2 regions of the Streptomyces changanensis genome follow, and region 2 is predicted to be linked to the other one. Evidence: riboswitches for the same ligand, from Rfam matches in the RefSeq annotation. Region 2 holds a riboswitch; the other holds the start of a gene.
The links. Region 2 has a riboswitch for glycine ahead of gcvT (glycine cleavage system aminomethyltransferase GcvT). Riboswitches for the same ligand answer to the same signal wherever they lie in the genome.
Positions count from the first base shown of each region.

Region 1: another riboswitch for glycine. It lies ahead of gcvP (aminomethyl-transferring glycine dehydrogenase); the one in region 2 lies ahead of gcvT (glycine cleavage system aminomethyltransferase GcvT).

Region 1 covers NZ_CP102332.1:860,400-863,797, forward strand. Annotated here, with positions in the region: gene gcvP (aminomethyl-transferring glycine dehydrogenase) at 1-1,546, opposite strand, end outside; glycine riboswitch at 1,733-1,831, opposite strand; gene NRO40_RS03720 (PRC-barrel domain-containing protein) at 1,945-2,337, shown strand; gene NRO40_RS03725 (DNA polymerase IV) at 2,238-3,398, opposite strand, start outside.
Region 2 covers NZ_CP102332.1:4,742,383-4,745,780, reverse strand. Annotated here, with positions in the region: gene NRO40_RS21110 (enhanced serine sensitivity protein SseB) at 1-38, opposite strand, end outside; gene NRO40_RS21105 (AAA family ATPase) at 459-1,112, opposite strand; glycine riboswitch at 1,262-1,358, shown strand; gene gcvT (glycine cleavage system aminomethyltransferase GcvT) at 1,523-2,638, shown strand; gene gcvH (glycine cleavage system protein GcvH) at 2,712-3,086, shown strand; gene glyA (serine hydroxymethyltransferase) at 3,121-3,398, shown strand, end outside.

The DNA of each region.
Region 1 (3,398 bases), 3.9 Mb from region 2:
TCATCGTGCAGGAGCCGAGCGGGATCATGCCGCGGTCCAGCGCGTAGTCGCGGTCGGCGAGCCGGCGCAGGTAGCGGAGCATCGACGTCTCGGAGCGGTACGCGTGGAACACCGGGTGCGTCAGGTACGCGTCGGTGCGCAGCAGCGCCGCGGGCAGCGCGTCGGCGGTCTCGGCGTCGAGGGCGTCGATGTCGCCGCGCACGCCGAAGGCGTCCCAGACGGCCGCGAGCTGGGCGCGGCCGGTGGTCTCGTCGCAGGAGACGGAGACGTGGTCGGCGTCGACCGGGTGGATGTTGACGCCGCCCTCGCGGGCGGCGGCGACGACCTGGGCGGCGGCGCCGGGCACACGCGCGGTGACCGTGTCGAAGAAGGTGTCGTGGACGACCTCGACACCGCCGGCGCGCAGCCCGGCCGCGAGGATCGCCGCGTAGCGGTGGGTGCGCAGGGCGATGCCCTTCAGCCCGTCGGGGCCGTGGTAGACGGCGTACATGCCGGCCATGACGGCGAGGAGCACCTGCGCGGTGCAGATGTTGCTCGTGGCCTTCTCGCGGCGGATGTGCTGCTCGCGGGTCTGCAGGGCGAGGCGGTAGGCACGGTTGCCGTCGACGTCGACGGAGACGCCCACGAGGCGGCCTGGCAGGCTGCGGGCGAAGGTGTCGCGCACGGCCATGTAGCCGGCGTGCGGGCCGCCGAAGCCCATCGGCACGCCGAAGCGCTGGGTCGTGCCGACGGCGATGTCGGCGCCCAGCTCCCCGGGCGGGGTGAGGAGCGTCAGCGCGAGCAGGTCGGCGGCGACGGTGACGACGGCGCCGAGCTCGTGCGCGGCGTCGATGAGCGGCTTGAGGTCGCGGACGGCACCGGAGGCGCCCGGGTACTGGAGCAGGACGCCGAAGACGCCCCGCTCGGCGACCTCGGCGGGGATGCCCTCGCTCAGGTCCGCGACGACGACCTCGACACCGGTGGGCTCGGCGCGGGTCTCGATGACGGCGATGGTCTGCGGCAGGGCGTCGGCGTCGACCAGGAAGACGCCGTTCTTGACCTTGCCGACGCGCCGGGCCAGGGACATGGCCTCGGCGGCGGCGGTGCCCTCGTCGAGGAGGGACGCGCCGGAGGTGGGCAGACCCGTCAGGTCGGCGACCACGGTCTGGAAGTTCAGCAGCGCCTCCAGACGGCCCTGCGAGATCTCCGGCTGGTACGGGGTGTACGCCGTGTACCAGGCGGGGTTCTCCATGACGTTGCGGAGGATGACCGGCGGGGTGAAGGTGCCGTAGTACCCGAGGCCGATCATCGGGGCCAGCACCTGGTTGCGGTCCGCGAGGGAACGCAGTTCGGCGAGGACCTCCGCCTCGGTGCGGGCGTCGGGCAGGCCCAGGGCCTCGGCGCTCTTGATCACGTCCGGCACCGCGGCCGCCGTGAGCTCGTCGAGCGAGCCGTAGCCGACCTGGGCGAGCATCTTGGCGCGGGCCTCGTCGTCAGGGCCGATGTGGCGCTGCTCGAAGGGGATGCCTCGCTCGAGCTGGGAGAGCGGGGTGCGGTTGGCGGTCATGTACGGGGGCCTCCTGGTCGTAGCGACCTGCGAGGGGCACCTTGGCGCGGGTGCCCGGACGGCCTCCCCCTCTGTCATCTCAACCTGAGAGTTTCGCCGTGCGCGCACCCCGACGGGAGGCGGCACGGCTTTCACCGTCGGTGAGAGCGGGTGCCGTCCGACGCCCGCCCTGCTTTCCAGAGTGACCTCGTCCGCGCGGTACAGGGGCCTGAGAGATTCCGGGGAGGATTTGCTCCTTCGGCGCCTCCGGAAGGTTTCTCCGGAGGACTCTCCCGCGCGGGGTCAGCGGCCAATGCCAGCCTACCAGCGACGTTCCGGGGCGATCCCTCGAGTGGCCGAGGTCACGGTTGTGCCCTTTCGTAGTGTTCACGGCCCCGTTGTGACCGGCTGGAGGAACCGTGCAGAGCGACATCGACCCGCGCAGCCTGATCGGGCGCAAGGCGTTCGACCGCGACGGCCGCAAGATCGGAACGGTGGACGAGGTGTACCTCGACGACGCGACGGGCGTCCCGGAGTGGGCCGCCGTGCGCACCGGCCTCTTCGGCCGCGACGCCTTCGTCCCCCTGGAACCCAGCGACCTCGTCGGCGACGGCCTGCACGTCCCCTACGAACGGGCCCTCGTCAAGGACGCGCCGGACTTCGGTGTGGGGCGGCACCTCTCCCCGGAGCAGGAGGTGCAGCTGTACCGCCACTACGGCATCGCCCTGCCGCCCGCGCCCTCCCCCGGGCCGCCGCCCGCCGCGCCGCCGCCGGAGCGGGAGGTGGGCGGCTCCGCGGGCGCGGGGGGCTGACCGCCCGGTACCAGCGGCAGCGGGTCGGAGGGCTCGAGCTCGGGGTCGTCCGTGCGGAAGGTGCGCACCCGGCCCGGGGCCGATCCGGGGTGCTCGAACCGCACGGTGACCCGCCCGAGCCCGCTTCCCTGCACCCAGCCGGGCCCGTGGACGGCGTGCCGGACGTCGGCACCGGCGGCCCACCGCCGCTCGGCGGCCGGCGCCGGACCCCCCTCGCCCGGCCCCGAGCCCCCGGCTCCCGTGTCGGACGCCCCGGGCGCGGGCGCCGGCCCGCCTTCCTCCTCCCGGACCCCACCGCCCGTGTGCGGCACCCCGCCGCCCGCGTCCGCGCCTCCCTCCGGCCCCCGACCTCCGGACGGCGTCGTACCGCCGAGTGCCACCGCGCCTGCCGGCGCCACCGCACCTCCGGGCACGACGGGGCCGCCCGCCGGCGGCCCCGGGGCGTCGGCTGCCGTACGGCCCGCGCCCGTGGCGCCCTCCGTACCGGCGGCGGACCCACCGACGGCCGGGGCCTCCCCGACGGCCGCCTGGGCGAACAGGTCCTCCTGCGTGTAGTCGGCCAGACCGCTCACGCCGACCCCGAGCAACCGGACCCCGCCGGTGGTGTCCACGGCGTCGAGCAGTCGGGCGGCGGCCTCGCGGACCACGACGGGGTCGTCGGTCGGCCCGCGCAGCGTCTCGGAGCGGGTCAGCGTCGAGAAGTCGTAGCGCCGCACCTTCAGCACCACCGTCCGGCCCGAGCGCCCCGCGTCCCGCAGCCGGCGCACGCACCGCTCGGCGAGCCGCTCGACCTCCCAGCGCACGCGCACCCGGTCGTGGAGGTCGACGTCGAAGGTGTCCTCCACGGAGACGGACTTGGCGTCGCGCTCCGCCACCACGGGCCGGTCGTCGTGCCCCAGGGCCATCGCGTACAGGGACGCTCCGTGCGCCCGGCCGAGGAGCCGGACGAGTTCGTCCTCACCGGCCTCGGCCAGATCGGCCACCGTCGTCATGCCGGCCCGCCGCAGGTGCTCGCCGGTGGCCGGACCGACACCGGGCAGCGTGCGCACGCCCATCGGCGC
Region 2 (3,398 bases):
GGCCATGCGGTGTCGACGGCTGCGGCTGTCGTGTCCACGGGCGTTCGTGCGTCCTTCCGGTCCGTCCGGTGCGTGCCGCAGCACCCTAGCGCGGGGCGTACGGGGCACCGGCGCCCCGGGCCCGGGCGGGCGGCCCGGTGCCGGGGCGGCCCGGTGCCGGGGCGGCCCGGTGCCGGGGCGGCCCGGTGCCGGGGCGGCCCGGTGGCGGGGCGTCCACGGGACGGGTCGGCCGGGGGACGCGGCCCGGCGGGAGGCGGGCCGGCGGGAGGCGAGGTGACGGGCGAGCCGACGGGCGGCGAGGTGGCGGGACGGGCGGTGGCGGGACGCGAGCCGACGGGCGGCGAGATGGCGGGAGCCGGGTCGACCGGAACGACGGAAGCGGGCGGGCGGCAGCTCGACGGGACGCGGGCCGGCGGGGGCGAGGCGGCCGGACGCGGGCCCGCGCGGGGCGAGGCGGGTCAGCGGAAGTGGATGCGGGTGAGGGCCGAGGCGGCGTCGCGGTCGAGGAGGACGGCGGAGGCGCAGCCCGCCGGCAGGTGCCCCCGCTCGGCGTCGCGCACCAGGCGCCCGACGGCCCTGCGGTGCCGGGCGAAGGCGTACGAGGACACGCCCCTGCCCCGCTCCCGCTGGCCGGCGCGGGCGGTGGGGGCGTCGACGTCGAGGAGCAGCAGGTGCAGGGAACGGCCCCGGCGACGGGCGTCGCGGGCGAGCCAGCGGCGCACCCAGGACTGGGTGCCGCAGTCGTGGACGACGACGCCCCCGCCGTCGCGCAGCCGCCGCAGCAGCCCGGCGTAGTGGGCGACGCGGACGAGCGGCCGGTACAGGGCGTACGGGAGGAGGCGCGGCATGCGCCGCTCCCAGCGCTCGCGGACGTCCTGCGAGTCGACGGCGCGGTCGGCGGCCGCGGAACGGATGAGTGTGGACTTGCCGCTGCCGGGAAGACCGGAGACTACGACCACGTCCCCCTCCCCGAAGAGCAGCTCGCGCGGGACCCGCCCGCCGCGCTCGCGCAGGTCGCGCAGGACCGGGGCGGCGGTCGTACGGGCGGGCAGCGCCGGCGGCGCCGGTACCCCCGCGGTCGTGGCGTAAGCGCCGGACCGCTGCAACGTCATGGCCCCTCCCGGGCTCGGCTCCCCCACAGCCTGCCCAAGAAGTGTAAAGAAACGGCAATGGGACACAAGTGATTTGCCGCCGGTCGAGGGTTTGCCGATCCGGACCCTCGTGCGATGATGTGCGCGCCGACAACCGCATACCGGCCGATCGAATCCGCGCGGGAGAGTTCCGGGCCCCCGTGGCCCGGGCGCCGAAGGAGCAAGTTCCTCCCTTGAATCTCTCAGGCCCCGCACCGCACGGATGAGGCAGATCTGAAAAGCGAGCCGTCCCCCGCACGCCGGGGCCGCGCGGCTCCACCCAAGGTGCAAGCCGCGCCCCGCACGGGGTCACGGCGAACCTCTCAGGTTCCGATGACAGATGGGGAGGACGTGTCCTCGCCACCCATGCCCCGGACCTGGGAGCCCTTTCCATGAGCACTTCCCCCCGCCGCACGGCCCTCGATGCGCTGCATCGTTCGCTGGGCGCGACCATGACCGACTTCGCCGGCTGGGACATGCCGCTGCGGTACGCCAGCGAGCGCGACGAGCACACCGCCGTACGCACCCGCGCGGGCCTGTTCGACCTCTCCCACATGGGCGAGATCACCGTGACCGGCGCCCAGGCGGCCGCCCTGCTGGACCACGCGCTGGTCGGCAACATCGGCGGCGTCGGCGTGGGCCGCGCCCGCTACACCATGATCTGCCGCGAGGACGGCGGCATCCTCGACGACCTGATCGTGTACCGGCTCGCCGAGCAGGAGTACATGGTCGTCGCCAACGCCTCCAACGCCCAGGTGGTGCTGGACGCCCTGACGGAGCGCGCGGCCGGCTTCGACGCCGAGGTGCGCGACGACCGCGACGCGTACGCGCTGATCGCCGTGCAGGGCCCCGAGTCCCCCGGCATCCTGAAGTCCCTCACCGACGCCGACCTCGACGGGCTGAAGTACTACGCGGGCCTGCCCGGCACCGTCGCGGGCGTCCCCGCGCTGATCGCCCGTACGGGTTACACCGGTGAGGACGGCTTCGAGCTGTTCACCGCGCCGGAGCACGCCGAGCGGCTGTGGCGGGCGCTGACGGAGGCCGGCGCCCCCGTCGGCCTGATCCCCTGCGGGCTGTCCTGCCGCGACACGCTGCGCCTGGAGGCGGGCATGCCGCTGTACGGGCACGAGCTGACGACCGCGCTGACGCCGTTCGACGCGGGCCTGGGCCGGGTCGTGAAGTTCGAGAAGGAGGGCGACTTCGTCGGCCGCGAGGCGCTCGAAGCCGCCGCCGAGCGCGCCGCGACCGCCCCGCCGCGCCGGCTCGTCGGCCTGGTCGCCCAGGGTCGCCGGGTGCCGCGCGCCGGGATGTCCGTGGTCGCCGACGGCACCGTGGTGGGCGAGGTCACCTCGGGCGCCCCCTCCCCCACCCTCGGCAAGCCGATCGCCATGGCGTACGTGGACGCCGCGTACGCCGAGGCGGGTACGAGCGGGGTCGGCGTCGACATCCGCGGTACCCATGAGCCGTACGACGTGGTGGCGCTGCCGTTCTACAAGCGTCAGAAGTGACGCCCGGCACACCCGTCACCCGCACGACTCCCCCGTTCACCACCACTCCCGCGCGTACAGGAGAATTCAGCTCATGAGCAACCCCCAGCAGCTGCGCTACAGCAAGGAGCACGAGTGGCTGTCGCCCGCCGAGGACGGCGTCGCGACGGTCGGCATCACGGAGCACGCGGCGAACGCCCTGGGCGACGTCGTGTACGTCCAGCTCCCCGAGGTCGGCGCCACGATCACCGCCGGCGAGACCTGTGGTGAGCTGGAGTCCACCAAGTCCGTCAGCGACCTGTACTCGCCCGTGACCGGTGAGGTCGTCGAGGCGAACCAGGCGGTCGTGGACGACCCGTCGCTGGTGAACACCGCTCCGTTCGAGGGCGGCTGGCTGTTCAAGGTGCGCGTCACGGACGAGCCGCAGGACCTGCTCTCCGCCGACGAGTACACCGAGTTCGCCGGCTGACCAGCCCGACACCCACACCCTTAGGGACCGCGTGATGTCGCTTCTGAACACCCCTCTCCACGAGCTGGACCCGGACGTCGCCGCCGCCGTCGACGCCGAGCTCCGCCGCCAGCAGGACACCCTGGAGATGATCGCCTCGGAGAACTTCGCTCCGGTGGCCGTCATGGAGGCCCAGGGCTCCGTCCTCACCAACAAGTACGCCGAGGGCTACCCGGGCCGCCGCTACTACGGCGGCTGCGAGCACGTCGACGTGGTCGAGCAGATCGCGATCGACCGCATCAAGGCGCTCTTCGGCGCGGAGCACGCCAACGT